3 regions of the Allobosea sp. Tri-49 genome follow, and region 3 is predicted to be linked to each of the others. Evidence: riboswitches for the same ligand, from Rfam matches in the RefSeq annotation. Region 3 holds a riboswitch; each other region holds the start of a gene.
The links. A riboswitch is a leader RNA that binds a small molecule or an ion and turns the genes downstream of it on or off. The one in region 3 is predicted to bind cobalamin.
Positions count from the first base shown of each region.

Region 1 (2,257 bases), 930 kb from region 3:
TAGCGTCTCGATGCCATCGACCGTGTCGAGGCCGGCGCGGGTCGCACCGACATCGATGATGACGACACGGTTGTTCTTCACCGCATCGAGCTTGCTGGCGACGGGGTCGGTCTTGAGGAAGTCGAGCTTCTTCTCGATGTCGTCGGCCGGGAAGCGGCGGCGATCCATCTTCACCGTGACGATCACCGCGGGGTTGGCGGCAGCGATGCTCTCCCAGCCGACCAGTGGCCATTCCTCATTAGTGGTGATGATGTTGCGGGCGCCAAGCTTCGACAGGATATAGGCGGGCACGCCGTTCTTGCCGGCCATGAAGCCGTCGCCCTTGATGTCCTTGCTGGAGAACCAGACCACGACCGGCACGTCCTTGGCCTTGACGTTCGCCACAGCCTGGACCGCCTTGTTCTCGCGCGCCTTCAGCTCGGCAATGAGCGCATCGGCCCGATCGGCGACGTCGAAGATCTGGCCGAACTCGCGGATATTGCGATAGACCAGCTCCATCGTGAACATTTGCGTGCGCACGCCATCGCCGGCGCCGGAATTGTCCTTGCCGACACAGTCGGTCGGCGAAACGTAAGTCGGCACCTTGACCTTGGCGAACTGGTCGCGCTTGCCGACGATGCCGTTGGGCCCGACATGCCATTCGAACATCGCGGTGACGAGATCCGGTTCCTGGGCGAGCACCGCTTCGAAGCTCGGATCGTTGTCGGCGAGACGCTTCACCTTGGCGTTGACCGCCTGATAGGGCTTGGCGACCGGCGAGAACCAGACCGCGGTGCCGACGACGCGGTCGGCGAGACCGAGCGCGTAGAGGATTTCGGTCTGCGTCTGGCCGATCGCGACGACGCGCTTGGGCGGACCGGCGAAGGTCACGCTCTCGCGGCAGTTCTCCAGTGTCAGCGGATACTGTGTTGGCGCAGCAGAAGCTGCACCCGCAAGCAAAGTGCCGAGAAGCACCGCAGCGGGCCATTGCAGCAGGCGGACAAATCGACGCGCAGTCGGCACAGGACGAGCCTCAAATGTAACAATGTTGCATTTCTGATAGAGGGGACGGCACGCAGCCGTCAAGCTCTGCGCCGTCGCGCGCATGGTGGTCGTTATGGACATGGACTTCATCGCTCCCCGAGATGACGGATGGGAGCTGGCAGGGGATGTGGACAGATGGCGGGCTCGGACGACCGCCACCGATGCACACCTCCGGGACACCCCGCCCGAAAGACGTCTTCGACGATCGGGGCAGGTCTCCTGGCTCGCGGGTCGACGCCGGTTCCGCCCGGCCTTCCCGGCGCAAGGAGCACCAGTGGACGATGGACGGAGAGCTCGCCGCTTACAGTTGCGGGGGCAGCCTCGGCTTTGGAGCAAGCGCGCCTCACCGAATTCCCTCTTAGCTCCGGAAGCAACCCGGAGAACCTCGATCGCGCCCACCCTATAAGGCGGCGCTACATCGTCAAGCGCCGTTCAGAGGCTGGGCGTGCTGTAGAGCCGCTTGCCCTGGACGGAAATCTCGACGTCCTGGAGGTAGCTTTTCAGCGCGGTGGTCGCGACCTCGATGCCGAGGCCGGGCGCATCCGGCGCTGCGACCTGCCCCCGCGCATCGCGCTCCAGATGATTGGCGGAGATCGCCGTGGCGAGCGGCTTCGGCATCGCCGGATATTCGCAGATTTCGTGATCGGCGAGCCCGGCATAGGGCTGCAGCGAGGCCGACAGCGCCAGATGCGAGGTGAACGTGTGGTTGACGAAGGTCACGCCCTTCGCCACCGCGTAATCCGCCACCGCCTTCGAGGGACCGATTCCGCCGATCCGGCCGCAATCGATCTGGACATAGCCGATGCCGCCATAGTCGATCAGCTGCTTGGCCATGGTTTCATTGTGGGCGCCTTCGCCACCGGCGAGGCGCACCTTTGGGCTAAGCTTGGCGAGTGCGCCATAGGCTTCAAGCGCGCTGGCGTGGAAGGGCTCCTCGAACCAGCGGACATCCGCCTTCTCCATCGCCGGCAAGCGGGCGGCCGCGCGCTCGACGTCTTCGATGAAGATCTGGCCGGTATCGACGAGCAGTATCCCGTCGGTTCCCAGCCCTTCCCGAGCCGCAACGAAATGCTCGGCATCGGCCTCGACGCTGCCGCGGCCGATCGGTCCCCAGCCGAACTTGGCGGCACGGAAATTCCGCTTCCTGGCATCCCGCGCACGCTCAAGCGTCTCCTGCGCCGTGCCGCCGAATAGCACCGAGGCATAGGGCGTCTTGGGATGGCTCTGGCGATAG
Region 1 is NZ_CP017946.1:4,859,135-4,861,391, reverse strand. Features, by position in the region: gene BLM15_RS31965 (ABC transporter substrate-binding protein) at 1-975, opposite strand, end outside; cobalamin riboswitch at 1,216-1,426, opposite strand; gene BLM15_RS23460 (mandelate racemase/muconate lactonizing enzyme family protein) at 1,456-2,257, opposite strand, start outside.
Region 1: another riboswitch for cobalamin. It lies ahead of BLM15_RS31965 (ABC transporter substrate-binding protein); the one in region 3 lies ahead of BLM15_RS18905 (CbtB domain-containing protein).

Region 2 (2,257 bases), 1.2 Mb from region 3:
CGGTGAAGAAGCGGTCGGTCCAGTTCGATTGCAATTCGACGAAGGCGCCCCTGTTGCCGTTCGAGACGGTCTTGTTGGGGGTGTCGAAGCGCTCGGTCTCATATTGCAGGCCTGCGACCAATGTCTGGCCCTGCGTGATCTTCAGGTCGCCGCGCCAATCGTATTTGGTGCGCTCGCCGAGATTCTCGGTCGGTAGCTCGAGAATGCCCGCGGCGTTCGGCCGGCGGTTGGAGCGATCCTGGTTGCTGTAGGAGACGCCGAAGCGGTTGACGAAACGGCCGTCCAGCGGATCCCAGACGATCTCGCCGCGGGTGAAGGCCTGGCGGTAGTTCTGACTGGAGCGGAAGGCATCCGGCCGGCTCGGGAAGCCGGAATCGTTAGTGAACAGCAACTGCCCGTCGATATAGCGGCCGACCCAGTTGACGCTCAGCGTGTCGGTGAGGCGGGCGCCGAGGCGGGCGGAATAGCTCCAGTTGTCATAGGAGTTGGGATTGCGGCGCCGGCCAGGCGGAACGAGTTCCGGCGGCGTTATTGGTGTCGCCTCCGCTCGAAAATGGCTGACGCTGAAGGCATAGTCGAAGCGGTCATTGCCGCCGCTGAGGCCGACGCTCTGGTTGAAGGTGCCGTGCGAGCCGGCTTCGATCGAGCCCGTCAGCTTCGGCGGGCCTTCGCCACGCTTGGTGGTGATCGAGATGACGCCGCCGAGCGCATTGGCGCCGTAGAGGCCGCTCTGCGGGCCGCGCAGCACCTCGATCCGCTCGATGTCGGTGGTCAGCATCTGGCCGAAATCGAAGGAGCGGTTCGGTGTTGAGGGGTCGTTCACCTCGATGCCGTCGATCAGCACCTTGACGTGGTTCGAATTGGTGCCGCGCATGAAGACCGAGGTCAGCCCGCCAGGGCCGCCGGTCTGGACGATGTTGAGGCCGGGCACGGCGGCGAGCGCCTGCGGCAGGGTGCGGCGCTGCTGGCGTTCGATCTCCTGTGCCGTGACGACGGTGACGGAGCTGGCGATCTCCCTGGCCGGCGTCGGCACGCCGGTTGGGCTGACGACGATCTCGTCGAGCGCGATCGGCTTCTCGCTCGATTGCGCTCGCGCTGCGAGTGGCGTCAGTAGGGTCGAGGCGGCGAGCAGGGACAAGGCAACAGGCAAACGCCCGCTCTTGGCGGGGCTGGGCAAACGGATCACGGTAAAACCTCGGCGGTAACGTCAGTGGCACGTCACCGCGAACGAGATAATCCGCTCCGCTCCCGCAAACGGGCGCGCAAAGGCTTATCACCCATCAGCGGACCCCCGGCCGATGTGTTCGCGTGTGACCACGGCTGACGGCAGGTCTCCTGGCTCGCGGGTCACCGCCTTTCACCGCCTTCCCAGGTCCGAGGCCCCAGTGGCGTGTGGCGAAAGGCTCGCCGCTTACAGTTGCGGGGGCAGCCGCAGCATGAGATGGCCAGGCCACCCGCACTGCGTTCCCTTTTGATCCCGTGAGGGAACCGTCGCATTCACGAGTAGGGCGGAAATGCGGCGGGGTCAATTCGGACTCCGCCGCCGCGTTCCCTCGCGTGAGGCGCCATTATCTGCGAGGATCAGTCCGGCTTGGCCGGAGGGGACGGCTCCTTGCCGGCGAGCGGCGTTTTGGGCGCAGCCGCCTTGGGTGTTGCCGACGCCTGCATCGAGTTGCCGAGCGAGGCGGCGAGCAGGGCCTGAGTCGGATCGGACCCCTTGAAGCCGGCCTGGGCCAGTATCTCGTCGAGGATAGGCTTCTGGGCGGTGAAGCTCAGGAGCTGGCTGGAGAGGTCGCCGATCGGGTTGCCGGCGTGCTCTCCCTGCGCCCCGGCAAGGGCGCTCGCGAACCCGCCCGCGCTGAAGATCCGGATGTCCGAGATCTTCTCGATCGGCTTCATCGCCTGCTCCAGAGCGAGCGGCACGATCTCGATCCGGGCCTTGGCCAGCTCGAACTCGATGATGCCCGCGGAGAGCGCATTGCGCGCCTCGTTCTTGGCGCGCTCGGCCCTGGCCTGCGCCTCGCCGAGCTCGATCACGCCGGTGGCGCGGATCTTGGCCGCTTCGGCTTCGGCCTCGGCCTGGATCTTGACCGCGGCGGCAAGGTCCTCGGCCGCGTGGCGCTCGGCCTCGGCCTTGACGGTGACCGCGGTCGCCTGCTGCTCGGCGTCCTTGCGGGCATCGATCACGGCGATGCGCTTGGCGCGTTCGGCGATCTCGACGTCGCGAGCGGTGGTCACCTGCTCCTCGGCCGTCGTC
Region 2 is NZ_CP017946.1:5,125,058-5,127,314, forward strand. Features, by position in the region: gene BLM15_RS24710 (TonB-dependent receptor plug domain-containing protein) at 1-1,186, opposite strand, end outside; cobalamin riboswitch at 1,309-1,508, opposite strand; gene BLM15_RS24715 (flotillin family protein) at 1,582-2,257, opposite strand, start outside.
Region 2: another riboswitch for cobalamin. It lies ahead of BLM15_RS24710 (TonB-dependent receptor plug domain-containing protein); the one in region 3 lies ahead of BLM15_RS18905 (CbtB domain-containing protein).

Region 3 (2,257 bases):
GGGCAGCGAGCGTCGCAACCACCTCGGCGAGCGGCAGATAGTCGTAGCGCAGGGCGATGTTGAGTTCGTCCAGCACGAGCAGCCGGATGCTCTCGTCCGCCATCAACTCCCTGGCCTTGTCGAAGGCGCGGGTCGCCGCAGCGATGTCGCGGGCCTTGTCCTGCGTCTCCCAGGTGAAGCCCTCGCCCATCGAATGCCAGGAGATCTGGTCGCCGAAGGCCTCCAGCGCCTTGCGCTCGCCGGTCGACCAAGCGCCCTTGATGAACTGCACGACGCCGATGCGCCAACCATGGCCGAGCGCGCGCAGGATCAGGCCGAAGGCGGCGGTCGACTTGCCCTTGCCCGGGCCGGTGTTGACGATCAGCAGGCCCTTCTCGACCGTCTTGCCGGCGACCTCGGCGTCCTGCACTGCCTTGCGCTTTGCCATCTTCGCCTTGTGGCGGGCGGCATCCTCGGCTTGGTCCGTCATCGTCGCTTCGCTCTTCATTTCACCTGCATCGGCAATCCGGCGACCATGAAGACCACGCGCCCGGCCTGCGCCGCAAGCCGCTGGTGCAGGCGGCCGGCCTCGTCGCGGAAGCGCCGGGCGAGCGCATTGTCGGGCACGATGCCGAGGCCGACCTCGTTGGAGACCAGCACAACCGGTCCCTCCGCCTCGCGGCAGGCCGCAATGAGCTCGCCGGTCGCGATCGCGATGTCGCGTTCGGCAAGCAGGAGATTGGTCAGCCAGAGCGTCAGGCAATCGACGAGGATGGGCTGCCCGGACCGGGCGTTGCGGATCGCCTCGGGCAGCGCGACCGGAGCATCGACCGTTTGCCAATCGCGGGAGCGGCGGGCGCGATGCTCGGCGATCCGGGCCCGCATCTCGTCATCATAGGCCTGGGCGGTGGCGATATAGGTCCAGGCGGGCGGCAGCGCCTCGATCAGCGCTTCCGCATGGCGGCTCTTGCCGGAGCGGGCGCCGCCGAGGATGAGGGTGAGCGGGGGGAGGGTCATGCTGCAGTCTCCGCGTCATGCTTCGGCTTGCGCCGCGCTCCGCCGGGAATGACGGCATTGCATTGCACAGCACCGCGCCTGTGGCTAATGATCATCGGTGACGGTGCCTCGACGACGAGGTGAAAAGGGAACGCGGTGAAGGACCGCGGCTGCCCCCGCAACTGTAAGCGGCGCGTCCTGCGCCATCGGCCACTGGGTTTCCCGGGAAGGCGGAGCAGGACACCAAGCCGTGAGCCAGGAGACCTGCCGTCTTCCGATGTCGTCCAGCAGGCTGCCGGTGGGGTGGCCAGGAGTGAGCCAATGAACACCGCAACCGTCACCAGCCAGGCCAGCGTCTCGGAACGGGCGAAAGCCGTCGCCGCCGCGCTGATCCTCGGCTTCGTGCTGATCTACACCGTCGGCTTCGCCGCCTCGTCCACTGTCCACAACGCGGCGCACGACACCCGTCACGGCCTCGCCTTCCCCTGTCATTGAGGGGAAGCACATGGTCACGCGTATTCTCACGGTCAGCATCCTGGCCGGGCTTCTGGCTGGACTGCTGATCTCGGCGCTCCAGCACGTCACCACCACCCCGCTGATCCTCAAGGCCGAGACCTATGAGGCGGCGCTGCGTACGCAGGGCGCACCGATGCAGGCCGCCTTCACCGATGGCGCCCGCATCCAGCTCGCCCATAACGATCCGAAAGCCGGGGCGGAGCACACCGGCGAGCATGAATGGAAGCCGCAGGACGGCTTGCAGCGCACCGCCTTCACCAGTCTGGTGACGATCGGCACCGCGATCGGCTTCGCAGCCCTGCTGCTCGCCGGGATGATCGCGGCAAACGAACAGATCGACCAGTGCCGGGCGCTGGCATGGGCTGTCTGCGGTTTCCTCGCCTTCGGACTCGCCCCGGCGATGGGGCTGGCGCCTGAATTGCCGGGTTCAGCCGCGGCCGAACTGCAACAGCGCCAGCTCTGGTGGCTGCTGACGGCGGTGGTCACCGCCGGCGCGCTCTTCGTGTTCCTGCGGGTCGAGGCCTCCTGGGCGCGGGCGCTTGCCGTGCTGGCGCTGCTCGTGCCGCATCTGATCGGCGCGCCGCATCCGGCTGCGCCGGAGAGCAAGGTGCCGGCCGAGATCGCCGCGCATTTCGCCGCGCTCTCGCTCGCCATCCAGGCCGCCCTCTGGCTCGCCACCGGCTTTGCCGTCGGCGTGCTCTGGCCCTGGCTTGCTCGTCGCAGCGCCGCAGCCGCGGCGGCCTGACGCCTCGCGCGGCCGATTGCG
Region 3 is NZ_CP017946.1:3,924,199-3,926,455, forward strand. Features, by position in the region: gene cobO (cob(I)yrinic acid a,c-diamide adenosyltransferase) at 1-469, opposite strand, end outside; gene cobU (bifunctional adenosylcobinamide kinase/adenosylcobinamide-phosphate guanylyltransferase) at 484-996, opposite strand; cobalamin riboswitch at 1,082-1,261, shown strand; gene BLM15_RS18905 (CbtB domain-containing protein) at 1,297-1,470, shown strand; gene BLM15_RS18910 (CbtA family protein) at 1,481-2,236, shown strand.